Regions from separate parts of the Pseudoalteromonas sp. SR43-7 genome, predicted to be linked through region 3. Evidence: predicted binding sites of a transcription regulator. Region 3 holds the regulator's gene; each other region holds the start of a gene.
What was found. Region 3 encodes MetJ, which represses methionine synthesis genes. Its sites were predicted from a motif close to TAGACGTCTAGACGTCTA; they were not measured.

Region 1: a site for MetJ is predicted at 1,623-1,640, ahead of metA (homoserine O-succinyltransferase). Genes of this name have one in related genera too.
Region 2: a site for MetJ is predicted at 1,770-1,787, ahead of metK (methionine adenosyltransferase). Genes of this name have one in related genera too.

What each region holds. Positions count from the first base shown of each region.
Region 1 is NZ_JACJDY010000001.1:157,831-161,123, forward strand. Features, by position in the region: gene ettA (energy-dependent translational throttle protein EttA) at 1-1,482, opposite strand, end outside; gene metA (homoserine O-succinyltransferase) at 1,705-2,652, shown strand; gene H5087_RS00745 (homocysteine S-methyltransferase family protein) at 2,642-3,293, shown strand, end outside.
Region 2 is NZ_JACJDY010000001.1:47,614-50,906, reverse strand. Features, by position in the region: gene tkt (transketolase) at 1-1,584, opposite strand, end outside; gene metK (methionine adenosyltransferase) at 1,889-3,040, shown strand; gene H5087_RS00245 (hypothetical protein) at 3,216-3,293, shown strand, end outside.
Region 3 is NZ_JACJDY010000024.1:71,878-75,170, reverse strand. Features, by position in the region: gene metB (cystathionine gamma-synthase) at 102-1,349, opposite strand; gene metJ (met regulon transcriptional regulator MetJ) at 1,639-1,959, shown strand; gene H5087_RS16700 (malic enzyme-like NAD(P)-binding protein) at 2,024-3,265, opposite strand.

The sequences.
Region 1 (3,293 bases), on a different contig from region 3:
TGGGAACTCTAAAATAGCGTTCTCCAGTGCACGTAGTGTTTCAACGTCCAAGTCATTGGTTGGCTCATCGAGTAGTAACACATTGCCGCCAGCTTTTAATAACTTAGCAAGGTGTAAACGGTTACGCTCACCACCTGATAGGTCTTTAACAAACTTTTGCTGATCGTTACCTTTAAAGTTAAAGCGACTTACATATGCTCGGCTTGGGAACTCAAAGTTACCAATTTTCAGTACGTCTTGTCCGTCTGATATTTCTTGGAAAACAGTTTTGCTTTCGTCCATACCGTCGCGGAACTGATCAACAGTAGCTAGGTGTACTGTTTCGCCAACGCTGATGCTACCGCTGTCTTGCGTTTGCTCACCGCTTATCATTTTAAACAGTGTTGATTTACCCGCGCCATTCGCACCAATAATGCCCACAATGGCACCTTTTGGCATGCTAAAGCTTAAGTCATCAATTAAAACACGATCGCCAAAACTCTTACGAAGATTAGTTACTTCAAGTACTTGGTCACCTAAACGCGGACCAGGTGGGATAAACATCTCGTTAGTTTCGTTACGTTTTTGGTAATCAGACTGCTGCATTTCAGTAAACTGAGCCATACGTGCTTTTGACTTAGCTTGACGACCTTTCGGGTTTGAACGAACCCATTCAAGTTCTTGCGCAATTGATTTTTGACGAGCTTTTTCAGATTTTTGTTCTTGCTGTAAGCGCGCATCTTTTTGTTCAAGCCAAGAAGAGTAGTTACCTTCCCATGGAATACCTTCACCACGGTCAAGCTCTAATATCCAACCAGCTACATTATCAAGGAAGTAACGGTCATGCGTTACTGCCACAACAGTGCCTTCGTAATCGTGTAAGAAGCGCTCTAACCATGCAACCGACTCAGCATCTAAGTGGTTAGTAGGCTCATCAAGAATAAGCATGTCTGGTTTTTCAAGTAATAATCGACATATAGCAACACGGCGACGCTCACCACCTGAAAGGTGCTCAATTTTAGCATCCCACTCTGGCAGGCGAAGTGCATCAGCTGCGCGTTCTAAAACGTTGTCGATGTTATGACCATCGTGCGCCTGAATAACAGCTTCAAGCTCGCCTTGCTCTTTTGCAAGTGCGTCAAAGTCTGCGTCTTCCATGGCGTATTCGTTATACACTTCGTCAAGACGTTTAAGTGCATGTTTAACTTCGCCAACAGCTTCTTCAACAGTTTCACGTACTGTTTTACTTTCGTCTAAAATAGGTTCTTGCGGTAAATAACCAATTTTAGTACCAGGCTGAGGATGTGCATCACCTTCAAAATCTTGGTCAACACCGGCCATAATACGCAGTAACGTAGATTTACCAGAACCGTTTAAACCAAGCACACCAATTTTAGCGCCAGGAAAAAAGTGCAACGAAATATCTTTTAAGATAGTGCGCTTAGGTGGCACAACCTTAGATACTCGACTCATCGAGAATATAAATTTATCAGGTAAAACCATGGAGGAAAGCCTTCAAATAATAATAAAAATTTCAATGTTGTATTGTAGTGGCTGACGGGTGAAACAGTCAACGAATGGCGGGTTTTAAAGCACCAAAGCATGCTTGTAAGTAAAATATAAAATCATGAATAAATTTCATTTGGACATCTATACATCTAGAGGTTGATATTTTTTACTTTCAGTTCATAATTAAGCCTCGGTTTTTATGAGCAGGAGTAAAGTATGCCAATTACAGTAAAAGACGAGTTGCCGGCAATTGCACGTTTACGTCAAGAAAACGTATTTGTAATGCCAAAAAGTCGTGCAAAAACGCAAGAAATACGCCCAATGCGTTTGGCTATTTTAAACTTAATGCCTAATAAAGTAGAAACCGAAGTTCAGTTTATTCGCTTACTTGCCAACTCACCTTTGCAAGTAAACGTAGAACTACTGCGCCTCGACACTCACCGCAGTAGCAGCAACTCAGAAGAGCACCTTGATACCTTTTACCGTTATTTTTCTGAGGTTAAAGACAACAATTACGATGCATTAATAGTAACCGGTGCGCCACTTGCCCATTTAGAATACGACGATGTAGCGTATTGGGATGAGCTAAAGGTCATTATTGATTGGGCTGAGCAACACGTTACCTCTACGTTATTTTCGTGTTGGGCAGCGCATGCAGCGTTATATCACCGTTACAATTTAAAACGCGATTTAAAAGACGATAAACTGTGTGGCGTATTTACTCACCAGTGTTATTTTGATCACGGTGCACTGACTCGCGGATTCGACGATACCTTTTTGGTACCGCACTCACGCTACGGCCATATTGATATAAATAAAATAAACGCCTGTGAAGAACTCGTTGTTCTGGCAGGTTCTGAGCGAGTAGGGGCTTACTTACTTAAAAATAAATCAGGTAGCCAAGTGTTTATAACCGGCCACCCAGAGTACGACGCCGACTCGCTAAAAGCAGAATACGAGCGCGATTGTAAAAAAAGCCCTAATGCACCAAAGCCCGAAAATTACTTTCCGGATGACGATGCAACCAAACAACCTTCAAAAACGTGGCAAAGCCATGCTTTTTTACTTTTTTCGAACTGGTTAAATTACTACGTGTACCAAACCACACCGTATGATATTAATTTAGTTAGCCAAGACGTGAGGACTAACAACTATGCTGAATAACGCGCCTACAAATAATAAACAAGCCGAAATAAGTGCCGCATTAAAAGAACGCATTTTAATTTTAGATGGCGCTATGGGCACCATGATCCAAGATCATAAGCTAGAAGAAGAAGACTATCGCGGAGAGCGTTTTAAAGACTGGCATGTATTAATTAAAGGCAATAACGATTTATTAAGCCTAACCAAGCCCGACTTAATCACTGATATTCATCGTGGTTTTTTATCAGCGGGCGCCGATATTATCGAAACCAACACGTTTAACTCGACCACTATTTCGATGGAAGATTACGACATGGCAAACCTAAGCCGTGAAATAAACCTAGAGTCGGCTAAATTAGCACGCGCAATTTGCGATGAATTTACGGCTAAAACGCCAGAAAAACCGCGCTATGTAGCCGGTGTTTTAGGGCCGACCTCTAAAACGTGTTCAATTTCGCCAGACGTAAACGATCCGGGTTACCGAAACGTTACCTTTGATAAGCTGGTTACTGCGTATGTAGAGTCTACCCTTGCATTAATGGAAGGCGGCGCCGATTTAATACTAATCGAAACTATATTCGACACGCTTAATGCAAAAGCCGCCTCGTTTGGCGTAGAAGAAGCCTTTGAGCAAGCAGGGCGCACATTACCAGTTATGATCT
Region 2 (3,293 bases), on a different contig from region 3:
CGCTTGTTGCTCAAGACCTTGGCGAGTAAAGATTAACGATGTAGGACCGTCTTTACGCTCAATAGCTTGTTGCCATGCAATTGCCGACTCAACTTGGTCACATGGGCGCCAGTTGTATAAGTTAGGCGTTAAACGCATGCTTGCAATTTGCTCTACTGGTTGGTGAGTTGGACCATCTTCACCTAAACCGATTGAATCGTGCGTGTATACAAAAATGCTTGGTTGCTTCATTAATGCAGCCATACGTACGGCATTTTTTGCATATTCAACAAACATTAAGAACGTAGCACCGTAAGGAATAAAGCCTTTATGAAGGGCAATGCCATTCATAATTGCCGACATACCAAACTCACGTACACCGTAGTAAATGTAGTTACCGCTTGCATCGTCGTGTGTTAAACCTTTAGAGCCATCCCAAATTGTTAAGTTTGAGCCTGCTAAATCAGCTGAGCCACCCATAAATTCTGGTAATAACGGACCAAATGCGTTTAATGCATTTTGCGATGCTTTACGAGATGCTGGGTTTGCAGGGTTTGCTTGTAATTGCTCAATGTACGCTTGAGATTTTTCAGCCCAATCGCCAGGCAGTTCGTTATTAATACGACGCTTATATTCAGCTGCAAGCTCTGGGTATGCTTTTGCGTATGCTGCAAATTTTTCGTCCCAGCTTGATTCAAGCTGTTGACCTTTTTCTTTGCTGTCCCATTGTGCGTAAATATCATCAGGAATTTCGAACGCATCGCCAGTCCAACCTAAGAATTCGCGAGACGCTTTAATTTCGTCATCACCTAGTGGTGCACCGTGACAATCGTGGCTACCAGATTTATTAGGTGAGCCGTAACCAATAATTGTTTTACAACAAATTAGTGATGGTTTATCGGTAACACTTTTAGCTTCTGCAATTGCAGCACTTATAGCATCGCTGTCGTGGCCATCAACACCACTAATTACATGCCAACCGTATGCTTTAAAGCGAGCTGGTGTGTCATCTGTAAACCAACCTTCTACTTCACCATCGATAGAGATGCCGTTGTCATCCCAAAATGCAACAAGTTTACCCAGACCTAATGTGCCTGCAAGTGAACCTGCTTCATGAGAAATACCTTCCATAAGGCAGCCATCGCCCATAAATGCATAGGTAAAGTGATCAACAATATCGTGACCTTCACGGTTAAACTGTGCAGCAAGTGCTTTTTCGGCAATTGCCATACCTACGGCATTTGTGATCCCTTGACCTAATGGACCCGTAGTAGTTTCGATTCCTGGTGCATAACCATATTCTGGATGACCTGGTGTTTTAGAATGCATTTGACGGAAGTTTTTAATTTCGTCTAGTGGTAAATCATAACCACTTAGGTGCAATAGAGAATATATAAGCATTGAACCGTGGCCGTTCGATAATATAAATCGATCTCGGTCAGCCCACTCTGGATTTGTTGGGTTATGCTTTAGATAATCGCGCCATAATACTTCTGCGATATCAGCCATGCCCATAGGGGCTCCAGGGTGACCAGATTTGGCCTTTTGTACTGCGTCCATTGACAAGACGCGAATAGCATTTGCAAGTTCTTTGCGAGATGGCATGAATTCTCCTACCTTTATGTGTATTTGCGCGGGTATTTATGTGTTTGTTTATGCACCCAAGTAACTTGGGTTTGTTTATATCGACCATTCTTACTTATTGTGGGGGCTGTGTGCAATTAAAAACCCTATAAAAGTGAGGCATTATGAATATTTTTTAAGACCAAAAAGTTATTAGTAATTTTATTTAGACGTCTAGGCGTAAAAACACTATGCAAGGTGTTTTGTTTTCGATAAAATACGCCCCTTAATTTTTTAGCGCTAATACCGACGTTTGTGAAGCGCAATATTTGTGAGCAGAAATACAATGGCAAAACATTTATTTACTTCTGAATCAGTTTCTGAAGGTCATCCGGATAAAATCGCCGATCAAATCTCTGATGCGGTACTTGATGCTATCCTAGAGCAAGACTCTCATGCCCGTGTTGCGTGCGAAACTTACGTAAAAACAGGTATGGTTATGGTTGGTGGTGAAATCACTACTAGCGCATGGGTTGATATTGAAGAAATTACACGTAAAACAGTACGTGAAATTGGCTACACGCATTCAGACATGGGTTTCGATGCAGATTCATGTGCAATTTTAAACACTATTGGTAAACAGTCTCCTGACATTAACCAAGGTGTTGACCGCACTAGCCCAGAAGAACAAGGTGCTGGCGACCAAGGTCTTATGTTTGGTTACGCATGTAACGAAACAGAAGTGCTAATGCCTGCGCCAATTACTTACTCACACCGTTTAGTACAGCGCCAAGCGCAAGTACGTAAAAGCGGCGAGCTTAACTGGTTACGTCCAGATGCAAAATCTCAAGTTACTTTTGCATACGAAAATGGTAAGCCAGTAGGTATTGATGCAGTAGTACTATCTACTCAGCACAGTGAAGACATTTCACAAAAAGATTTAGTAGAAGCGGTGATGGAAACTATCATCAAGCCGGTACTTCCTGCAGAGCTTATTACAAGCGCGACTAAATTTTTCATTAACCCAACGGGTCGCTTTGTAATTGGCGGACCTATGGGCGATTGTGGTTTAACAGGTCGTAAAATCATCGTTGATACATACGGTGGTATGGCTCGTCACGGTGGTGGTGCTTTCTCTGGTAAAGATCCATCAAAAGTTGACCGCTCAGCTGCATACGCTGCACGTTACGTTGCTAAAAACGTAGTTGCGGCTGGCCTTGCTGATAAATGTGAATTACAAGTTTCTTACGCAATCGGTGTTGCAGAGCCTACATCTATCAGCGTTGAAACGTTTGGTACAAGCAAGTTAGAAGAAAGCCGTTTAATCGAGCTTATTCGTGAACACTTTGACCTGCGCCCTTACGGCTTAATTCAAATGCTTGATTTAGAGCGCCCTATCTACCTTCCTACAGCGGCTTACGGCCACTTTGGTCGTGACGAATTCCCTTGGGAACGTACAGATAAAGCTGATGCACTTCGTGCAGCCGCTGGCCTTTAAGCAAAAAGTGTTGAAGAAAATTAAAAACGGCCCTTAATAGGGCCGTTTTTGTATCTAAAACTTATCAGTTACATTGTTTGTAGTGCGTCTACAAAATAACTATAAAATCGACCTCGAATTCTTTTGTACTTTAGGTATATACTCATTTCATTATAAAAGCTTTAGGGATAGTTAAATGGCCGATAACTTTCGCGTTATATTTGCAGGACTTGCCGATAACGTTGACATAAAAACAGCGTGCGCAAGCTTAGCT
Region 3 (3,293 bases):
GGGAATAACCACACTACATAGGCTCCGCCTTGCCTAAAAACCAAACATACTGCTGCAAATTCACCCACCAAAGATCAACACGCCCTAGGGATTGGTATTACTTACCAAAGCGCTGGACGGGCTGCACTTAATTTAACGTTTCCATCAGGAGTGCCAGCACCTTTGCCTACACGGCCAACATTTTTATTTTGCCCTGGTTTTACAAGTTCAAATACTCGTTCAAAGTCAGCTATTAAATCGTGTATATCTTCAATCCCAACCGAAATACGAATAAGCGTGTCGCCCACACCCGCTTCTAAACGTGCCTTTGCCTCCATGCCTGCGTGCGTCATAGTTGCGGGGTGACAAATTAAACTCTCTACGCCACCTAGTGACTCAGCTAAACTAAACGTTTTAAGACTTGTTAAAAATGCTGCAGCGTCGTTTATATCGCCTTTAATATCAAAACTAGCCATGCCACCAAAGCCAAGTTGTTGTGCTTTAGCAAGCTCATGTTGAGGATGCGACTCAAGTCCTGGATAGTAAACTTGGCTTACAAAATTGGAACTTTCAAGGTACTTAGCTATTGCTAGCGCATTTTCTTGGTGCTGCCTTAAGCGCACATTTAAAGTACGTAGACCACGAAGCGTTAAATAACTATCAAAAGGCGCGCCCGTAATACCAATATTATTTGCCCACCAAGCAAGCTCATCACCAAGCTCTTGTGTTGCAGCAATAACAGCGCCGCCCACTACATCTGAGTGCCCGTTAATATATTTAGTGGTTGAATGCACCACAATATCTACACCAAACTTAATAGGGTTTTGTAAGGCAGGAGACAAAAACGTGTTATCTGCGGCAACCAATGCACCGCATTGCTTAGCAACATCGGTAACCGCTTTAATATCGGTTAAACGAAGTACTGGGTTACTTGGAGTCTCTATCCAAATAAGCTTAGGTTTAATTGCTAAAATTTGTTGAAGGCTTTCTTCTTTTGTTAAATCTAATACTTCAAGCTTCAATAGTCCGCGTTTTTGTAACGATGTAAATAAACGATAGCTACCACCATAACAATCATGTGGAATTACTAACGTGTCGTCACTGTTAAGTAGCTGAGTAGCTAAATGCACGGCTGCCATACCAGTGGCCGTAATTATGCCGCGAGCGCCGCCTTCAAGCTTAGCAAGCGTCTCTGCTAAAATATCACGATTAGGGTTACCACTGCGGCCATAATCATACTCACGCTTAGTATCAAAGTCGGCAAACGAATAAGTCGTTGATAAATAAATTGGCGGCACCACTGCACCATGATGTTTATCAGCATCAACGCCGTTACGTACAGCAATGGTCGCTTTGTTTTTTTCGCTCATATTCGTCACCTGATTAATTTGGATGTTTAGACGTCTAAAAGAGTAAGTTATCCGTTTTAATAAGTCAAAGTATTTTAAAGCTCTAGATGGCTAAAGTTAGGAAAGGCGTTTGCTAGTACCACATTTTAGCTCACAAAAGTGAGCTTATTTTTACATCCCAAATAGGCTTATTAAGATAGATCGGTATCTATTATTTGACTATCTTTTTTAAATCGATAGAATTTCACGCATATTTACACGCTTTTTATACCGTGTGAGAAATTAATAATCTGAGGCAACGATACATCTTATGGCTAAATGGAATGGTGAGTATATTCACCCATACGCAGAACACGGGAAAAAATCAGAGCAAGTTAAAAAGATCACCGTTTCGATCCCGCTAAATGTATTAAAAGTTTTAACGGATGAGCGTACGCGTCGTCAAATCAACAACCTTCGCCATGCAACAAATAGTGAATTGCTATGTGAGGCGTTTTTGCATGCATTTACTGGCCAACCTTTACCAAATGACGATGACCTACGTAAAGACAACGCAGAAAAAGTACCAGAAGAAGTTAAAAAGATAATGCAAGAAATGGGTTTAGAAGTGCCTATTTTAAACGAAGAATAAATCGTTACCTTTTTAATCAAAAAACCTCAGCATTGCTGAGGTTTTTTTGTTTAAGCGTTATATATTACGCCATATAATTTTCAGGCAAGTCAATTTGCGCAACACCCGACTCTACCGCAGCAAGTGCTACAGCTTTAGCTATACGCGGTAGTAAACGCGGATCCATTGGTTTTGGAATAATATACTGCGCACCAAACTCTAGCTTATCTACGCCTGCGGCTTTTAAAACTTCTGCAGGTACAGGCTCTTTGGCAATACTACGAATAGCCTCAACTGCAGCAATTTTCATTTCATCGTTAATCGCGCTTGCACGTACATCAAGTGCACCACGGAAAATAAACGGAAAACATAAAACATTGTTAACCTGGTTAGGGTAATCAGAGCGCCCTGTTGCCATAATTAAATCGTTGCGTGCGCCGTGAGCAAGTGCAGGATCGATCTCTGGATCTGGGTTTGAACATGCAAACACGATCGGCTTTTCTGCCATTAGTTTTAAATCTTCGGCAGCTAACAAGTTAGGACCCGAAACACCAACAAACACATCAGCATCTGCAATTACATCTTGCAATGTGCGTTTATCGGTATTGTTAGCAAAAAGCTGTTTATATTCGTTTAAATCATCGCGACGAGTATGAATAACACCTTTGCGGTCAAGCATATAAATGTGTTCACGCAGTGCACCACACTTAATTAACAGTTCCATACACGCAACTGCAGCAGCGCCTGCACCTAAACATACAATTATTGCATCTTCAATTGATTTACCTTGTACTTCTAGCGCATTTAACATGCCGGCAGCCGTCACAATGGCGGTGCCGTGTTGGTCGTCATGAAAAACAGGAATGCTACAACGCTCTATTAATGCTTTTTCAATTTCAAAACACTCTGGTGCTTTAATATCTTCAAGGTTAATACCACCAAATGTGTCAGCAATATTGGCAACCGTGTTAATAAAGTCTTCTGTTGTTTTGTGCTTTACTTCAATATCAATAGAATCAAGCCCTGCAAAACGTTTAAACAATAACGCCTTGCCTTCCATTACGGGCTTAGACGCTAAAGGACCTAAATTACCCAAGCCCAAAATTGCAGTACCATTAGTGATAACCGCAACCATGTTACCTTTACCGGTATATTTATATGCATTTGCAGGATCTGCGGCAATTTCACGTACAGGCTCAGCGACACCTGGGCTATAAGCTAGGGCTAAGTCTTGAACTGTTTCAGCTGGTTTTGTTAGCTCAATGCTAATTTTACCAGGTACGGGATGTGAGTGATAATGTAGTGCTTGTTCACGAAAGTCAGACATAACGCGATGGTATCCTGCAATTTAAGTT